2 linked regions of the Pontibacter akesuensis genome follow. The protein of the gene in region 2 binds, or shares a complex with, the protein of the main gene of each other region. Links are inferred from orthologs where the notes say so. Each region holds a gene or a part of one and is shown on either strand. Other genes may lie near its edges. The genes, in order: hslU and hslV.

Region 1 (3,283 bases), 1.8 Mb from region 2 along the record:
TCGTTCGGCATCTTCTCGCCCACATAGCCAATATCGCCAACCACACCGGCATTGTTAATCAGCACCAACTTCGTGGCCTCCGGGTACGGCAGGAATATCTTCTGAAGATTATGTTCCACGGCCTCCACATCCGAGAAGTCCATAGGTTGGTGACGGTAATTCGGGTGCTTGATGCTGCACGTACGCGACACGCCCACGACCTGGTTGTTCTCGTCTTTCAGCAGTTCTTCCGCAATGGCTTTGCCTATGCCCTTGCTGGATCCGGTGATGATGTAGAGGTTCACTTCGCTCACAATTAGGAATGATGAATTAAGAATTATGAATTAGAGGTACGAATAGAGTGCTTAGGTAGATGCTTCATTGTACATACTCCTCGTCCCTTAACTTATTGAACAAGTCTTCGATTGTATGTTTTCCTAACTTTTCATCAAGCAGGTCATCCATCATAAGATTGTAACATTTATGTAGAGAATTACCAACATCTCCAGTGTATATGACTTCTATATTATATTCACTTTCTAGACGGTTATAGAAGTTGTAAGGAAAACCATTTTGATGTTCTTCTAAGACTCCACTACTAAAATACATGCGCACCAAACCTCTTTCAAAGTCATTCTCTGCTTTACTTTTTGCTTCATCGCAGGTATCAACAGTAAGATTAAAGTTTCTGGTCTCTTTCCAATCTGATGAATAAGACGCTTCAACTGTAATGATATAAGCTAGAACGGCAGTAAATATCGAAAGCAGAACTGCTGCAGCAACTATCGCGGAGTAGACATGTTTTGGACTTTCATTCATAATGATGTCTATAATAATCAAAACCTGATTTAAATAAAAAGAGCTGGTGCTCCTGCCACAGCAGAAACACCAGCTTTGAATTAAACAGCGATTCTGGATACTCGCGCACACCCACAGTCACGGGATAGACTCCCGCGCCAGGATGTTACTTCATAATTCAGAATTTATAATTCATCATTCCTAAAGTATATACTGACTCAGATCACGGTTTTTCACCATACCGGACAGCTTCTCCTGTACCATGGCGCGGTCTACTACGATGTGCGCGTTGGCTCCGATCTTGTCCGGCACGTCGAACAGGATGTCGTTGAGCAGGCGGCTCATTACTGTGTGCAGGCGGCGAGCTCCGATATTCTCTACCTCTGTGTTCACCTCAAAGGCGATGGAGGCAATTTCATCCAAAGCTTCGTCATTAAAAGTCAGTTCCACGTCCTCCGAAGCTAGTAACGCCTCGTACTGTTTCGTAAGGGCGTTCTTCGGGAATTTCAGGATCTGGTAGAAGTCGTCTTTGGTCAGGCTGTTCAGCTCCACGCGAATTGGGAAGCGGCCCTGCAATTCTGGGATCAAATCAGACGGCTTGGCCACGTGAAACGCACCGGCGGCGATAAACAGAATATGGTCGGTGTTAATAATGCCATACTTGGTGTTCACCGTGGAACCCTCTACAATCGGAAGCAGGTCGCGCTGCACGCCCTCACGGCTCACATCCGGACCGCCACCGCCCTTGTTGCTGGCGCTGGCTACCTTGTCAATCTCATCAATAAAGATCACGCCGGAGTTCTCAGCCTTAAAGATCGCCTCCTCCTTCACTTCATCCATGTCGATCAGCTTGGATGCCTCTTCCTCGAGTAAAATCTTACGTGCCTCGGCAATGGTTACTTTGCGTTTTTTGGTCTTTTTCGGCATCATGCCGCTGATCATCTCCTGGATGTTCATCATGGAAGCCTCGTCCATACCTGGCCCCATCACGCCCATACCCGGCATAGAGCTTTGCGACACGCGAATCTCGATTTTGCGGTCTTCCAGATCGCCGTTTCGGATCTTTTCGCGGAACTTCTCGCGCGTACGCTCATTCAGTTCATAGTCGTTGTCGGGCATCACATTCGGATCAGCAGACGTGGAAACGGGGCTGTGTGTGCGGCCCTGGATCGGCGGAATGAGCGCGTCCAGTATGATGTCTTCCACCATCTCGGCCGCTTTCTGCTTCACCTCCTCCTTCATGCGCGTCTTCACCATGTTCACCGACTGCTCCACCAGGTCGCGCACCATGCTTTCCACGTCGCGGCCCACGTAGCCTACCTCGGTAAATTTAGAGGCCTCTACCTTGGTAAAAGGCGCATCGGCAATTTTGGCTAAGCGGCGGGCAATCTCTGTTTTACCCACACCTGTTGCACCGATCATCAGAATGTTGTTCGGCACGATATCGCCTTTTATACTTTCTTCGGCATTCATGCGGCGCCAGCGGTTACGAAGCGCGATGGCCACGTTGCGTTTAGCGTCTTTCTGCCCAATGATATATTTATCCAGCTCCGCCACAATCTGGGCTGGTGTTAATGATACAATCTTATTTGCCATGTCTTTTTTTAAATTTAAACATCTTCTTCCGGCTATTGCTACGTGTTCGCGCAATTGCCGGTAGTTTAGGAACTTCTTTTCTTTTTGAGGAGCGTGCTGGTGTTGGTGCCGACGGTAACGTAGTGCGTAGCGCCCGATGGGTGAAAAAAGGCGCTGCCATAGTTCAACTCAAAGTTCCGCACCCGCAGCATGGCTCCCAACGAGAAGCCCGCTCCTCCTGCTTTTGTATCGAGCCGCAGCTCTTTGCGGCGCAAGTGGTTATATCCGGCCCGCACCTGAAAATTCTTACTGACTATAAACTCGGTTCCTACCACAAAGTGGCGGGCAATCTTATCCCCCAGCTTTTTCTCTTCCTTCACCTCGTTTCCATTCTCATCCAGCTGCCCCGGTGCGTTTGGGTCGAGGTACACTATGTCGAACTGGTAAAGGCGGTGTGCCGTGAGCGACAGCCGCACGGGCATGTGCTCTGGCTTGTATGTGATGCCCAGTTGCGCATCCCAAGGCATTTGCTGCCGCTCTCCCCCATCATAAGCCTTCACCTGGTAACCTACATTCTTAAACGCCAATCCCACTGTAAAATCCTTTTCCGGATGCTTAAATACAGCTCCCGCATCTGCCAATACACCAACCGCCTTGTTACCCGCTATACTTGACACAGCCACTTTTGCCGTTGCGCCTATCGTAAACGCCTCCACCTCCCGCGCATGCGACAGCGACAAAGTATAGTCGTTCACGTTAAAGGTGCCTTGCTCCATACCTGTCGGGTCGCGTTGTACAAAATCACCGTAGTTCAGGTAATTTATACTTGCCGCCCAGCGGCCACACTTCTCGCTACTAAAACCGTAGGCCAAACTGCTTTGTTTGATATCAGCCAGGTAACCGATATAGCTCAAACTCAACTGCCTGTCCA
Region 2 (3,120 bases):
GCGGCGTTGTGACTGCCGGAAATGATGCGGACGCAGATGAATTCGCTGCTGCTTTTATAAATGCCATCAAAAAGCACCGCCACTGGGACCGGGAGGAGAAAATGATGGTGCCGGCTTAAATTTGCAACCATCAAGTACACTTAAACGAAAAGCGGCTGCAGTTACCTGCAGCCGCTTTTGTACTTTATAACAAACCTGGATTAGTAATCCAGCACAATGGCGAATACTAATGGTGCCACAATCGTAGCATCCGATTCGATCATGAACTTAGGAGTATCCTTGCCCAATTTACCCCAGGTGATTTTCTCATTCGGTACAGCGCCAGAGTAGGAACCGTAGCTGGTGGTAGAGTCAGATATCTGTGCGAAGTAGCCCCAAAGCGGAACACCCTCACGCTGAAGATCCTGGTGCAGCATTGGAACAACACAAATCGGGAAGTCACCGGCTATACCGCCGCCAATCTGGAAGAAACCAATCGTAGACTCTTCTTTGGCAGTCTGAGTATACCACTCGGCCAGCTCCATCATGTACTGGATACCCGTTTTCATGGTATGCACATTCTTGATGTCACCGCTGATCACGTGGCCTGCATAAATGTTACCCAAGGTAGAATCTTCCCAGCCCGGGCAGATGATAGGCAGGTTTTTCTTGGCCGCTTCCAGCATCCAGCTGTTCTTCGGGTCGATCTGGTAGTACTGCTCCAGTTCGCCTGAAAGCAAAATCTGGTAGAAGAACTCGTGCGGGAAGTAGGCCTCACCGGCCTTGTCTGCTTTTTCCCAGTACTTCAACACTACGTGCTCCAGGCGGCGCATGGCCTCCTCTTCCGGAATACAGGTATCTGTTACGCGGTTTAGGTGGCGGCTTAAAAGCTCCTCCTCATCGGCGGCAGAAAGTTCGCGGTAATGCGGCACGCGCTCGTAGAAGTCGTGCGCTACCAGGTTGAAGATATCCTCTTCCAGGTTGGCACCGGTACACGAAATTGCATGGATCTTATCCTGGCGGATCATCTCGGCAAGTATAATACCCAGCTCAGCAGTAGACATGGCACCTGCCAGTGTTACCAACATTTTGCCCCCGTTGTTCAGGTGCGTTTTATACCCTTCGGCAGCATCGATTAAAGAGGCTGCGTTAAAATGCTTGTAGTGTTTCTTTAAAAAATCTGTTACCTGCATAGTTGCTTTTTTTGTTCCAATCGCTGCCCTAGTGTGCAGACTGGTTCGGCAATTTATTAATTTTTTACTGATTTATACCTTACGGCATATAAACAGCAGCTGTTCAAACACCATGCGTCAGTGGGTGGAATGATAGCCGGGTCTATGTCCTCCGGATTCAGATGCATAACACAAACTGAACAAAAAAATTCAAGTTCAGCAGCACCTTTTTTATACTTATAGTATCAGGAAAAGCCGCTTATTGAGCAGGTTTTTCTATGATCAGGTTATGGTTGGTATAAATACAGATATCGGCCGCAATGGTCAGCGCCTCCCGTACCATCTCCTCTGCGGTTAAGTGCGGTGCGTGCTTTTTAAGTGCCAATGCGGCAGCGTGCGCGTACATACTTCCCGAGCCGATGGCAGCAATCTGGTTGTCCGGCTCCAGCACATCACCCGTACCTGAAATAATCAGCAGTTCTTCCTTGTTGGCCACTACCATCATGGCTTCCAGCTTGCGCAGGTACTGGTCTTTGCGCCATTCCTTTGCCAGCTCAATGGCGGCTCGCTTCATGTTGCTCTGGTAAGCGCCAAGCTTCTCCTCGAAGCGCTCCAGCAAGGTAAAGGCATCGGCAGTGGAGCCAGCAAAGCCTGTTACTATCTTGCCATCCAGCAGCTTACGGATTTTCTTCACGTTGCTCTTGGCAATGTGCTTGTCCATGGTAGCCTGTCCGTCTGCGCCAAGCGCTACTTCGCCGTTGTGGTAGATGCCACATACGGTTGTTGATCTTATCTTCGTCATAAAATATTTCTGATTGCTCTTTTAAACCTTCGCCTGTACAGAAGTCTAAACCACTGCCTATACTTCGTAAAGCTACGGTTACTTCAAACAAAAGGCCAATGCCGCTGTGCACGCCAAATTGTCTGACTTTGGAATCCGGTACCCCGAAGCGTTCTTTGTTGTTAGAGCATTATCACTAACTTTAAAACCTATACTTAATCTAACCACCTACCTTTCCAATTTATGAGTAAGAATTTACGCTTTGCTCCTCTCGTTGCCTTGTTGATGACGGGGGCCGTGTTTGCAACACCTGCCCACGCGCAAAAAAGCAAAAAGAAGAAAAAAGAAAAGCAGGAAACTGCTGCTGCGACACCCGCCGCTAAAAAGGATGACAACACCCCTAAGCCTTATGGCGAAGTAATCACAGCCAAGGCCGTAACAGATGATGGGCTTTTCAAAGTGCACCGCATCGACGAAAAGTATTACTACGAGATTCCGGACACGCTCCTGAACCGCGACATGCTGCTGGTAAGCCGCATCGCCAAAACAGCTAATAACATCGGCTACGGCGGCGAGGAGCTGAACACGCAGATGCTGCGCTGGGAAAAGAAAGGAAACCGTGTACTGCTTCGCGTTATCTCAACCGAAAATGTGGCCGCAGACAGCCTGGAAGTGTTCCAATCAGTGCAGAACTCCAATCTTGCTCCCGTTATACAGGCTTTCAACATTAAAGCCTTCGGACAGGGAACACAGGTGGTGGAAGTAACCGATTTCTTTTCGAAAGATGTACCCGCACTTGGCCTGGACAAGGATCGCCGCGAGGAGTACAAAGTAAAGAAGCTGGATGATAACCGCTCTTTTATTGAGAGTGTGAAAAGCTTTCCGATGAACATCGAGGCCCGCTCGCTGATGACGTATGACGCAGGCGGTGCTCCCTCCAACTCCAGTACAGGCACCATCTCACTGGAGTTGAACCATTCCATGGTGTTGCTTCCGCGAACGCCGATGGCCGCGCGCAAGTTCGATCAGCGCGTGGGCTTTTTCACCATCAACCAAACCGATTTTGGAACTGACGAGCAACGTGCCGCCAAACGTGAGTACATTGTGCGCTGGAGGCTGGAGCCAAAGGATGAAGCAGCCTATGCCCGTGGCGAACTGGTAGAGCCGAAGAAACAAATCGTATACTAC

What was found.
Region 1: the proteins of hslV (region 2) and hslU are in contact, whole or in part, in a solved structure (PDB 1G4A), measured with the Escherichia coli proteins. The link is inferred for Pontibacter akesuensis from one-to-one orthologs.

Annotation. Positions count from the first base shown.
Region 1 is NZ_CP014766.1:2,845,844-2,849,126, reverse strand. The notes cover bases 177-3,132. They hold hslU (ATP-dependent protease ATPase subunit HslU), read right to left. Parts: upstream 2,374-3,132; coding sequence 979-2,373; downstream 177-978. Other genes in these bases: porQ (type IX secretion system protein PorQ), read right to left, coding at 2,439-3,132; A0W33_RS12170 (hypothetical protein), read right to left, coding at 358-798; A0W33_RS12175 (SDR family NAD(P)-dependent oxidoreductase), read right to left, coding at 177-293. Also shown: more of A0W33_RS12175, read right to left, coding at 1-176; more of porQ, read right to left, coding at 3,133-3,283. UniProt on the Escherichia coli protein: ATPase subunit of a proteasome-like degradation complex; this subunit has chaperone activity. The binding of ATP and its subsequent hydrolysis by HslU are essential for unfolding of protein substrates subsequently hydrolyzed by HslV.
Region 2 is NZ_CP014766.1:4,647,804-4,650,923, forward strand. The notes cover bases 183-2,975. They hold hslV (ATP-dependent protease subunit HslV), read right to left. Parts: upstream 1,954-2,975; coding sequence 1,411-1,953; downstream 183-1,410. Other genes in these bases: A0W33_RS19695 (deoxyhypusine synthase family protein), read right to left, coding at 201-1,172; A0W33_RS19705 (zinc-dependent metalloprotease), read left to right, coding at 2,176-2,975. Outside these bases: A0W33_RS19690 (catalase), read left to right, coding at 1-119; more of A0W33_RS19705, read left to right, coding at 2,976-3,120. UniProt on the Escherichia coli protein: Protease subunit of a proteasome-like degradation complex believed to be a general protein degrading machinery. The complex has been shown to be involved in the specific degradation of heat shock induced transcription factors such as RpoH and SulA.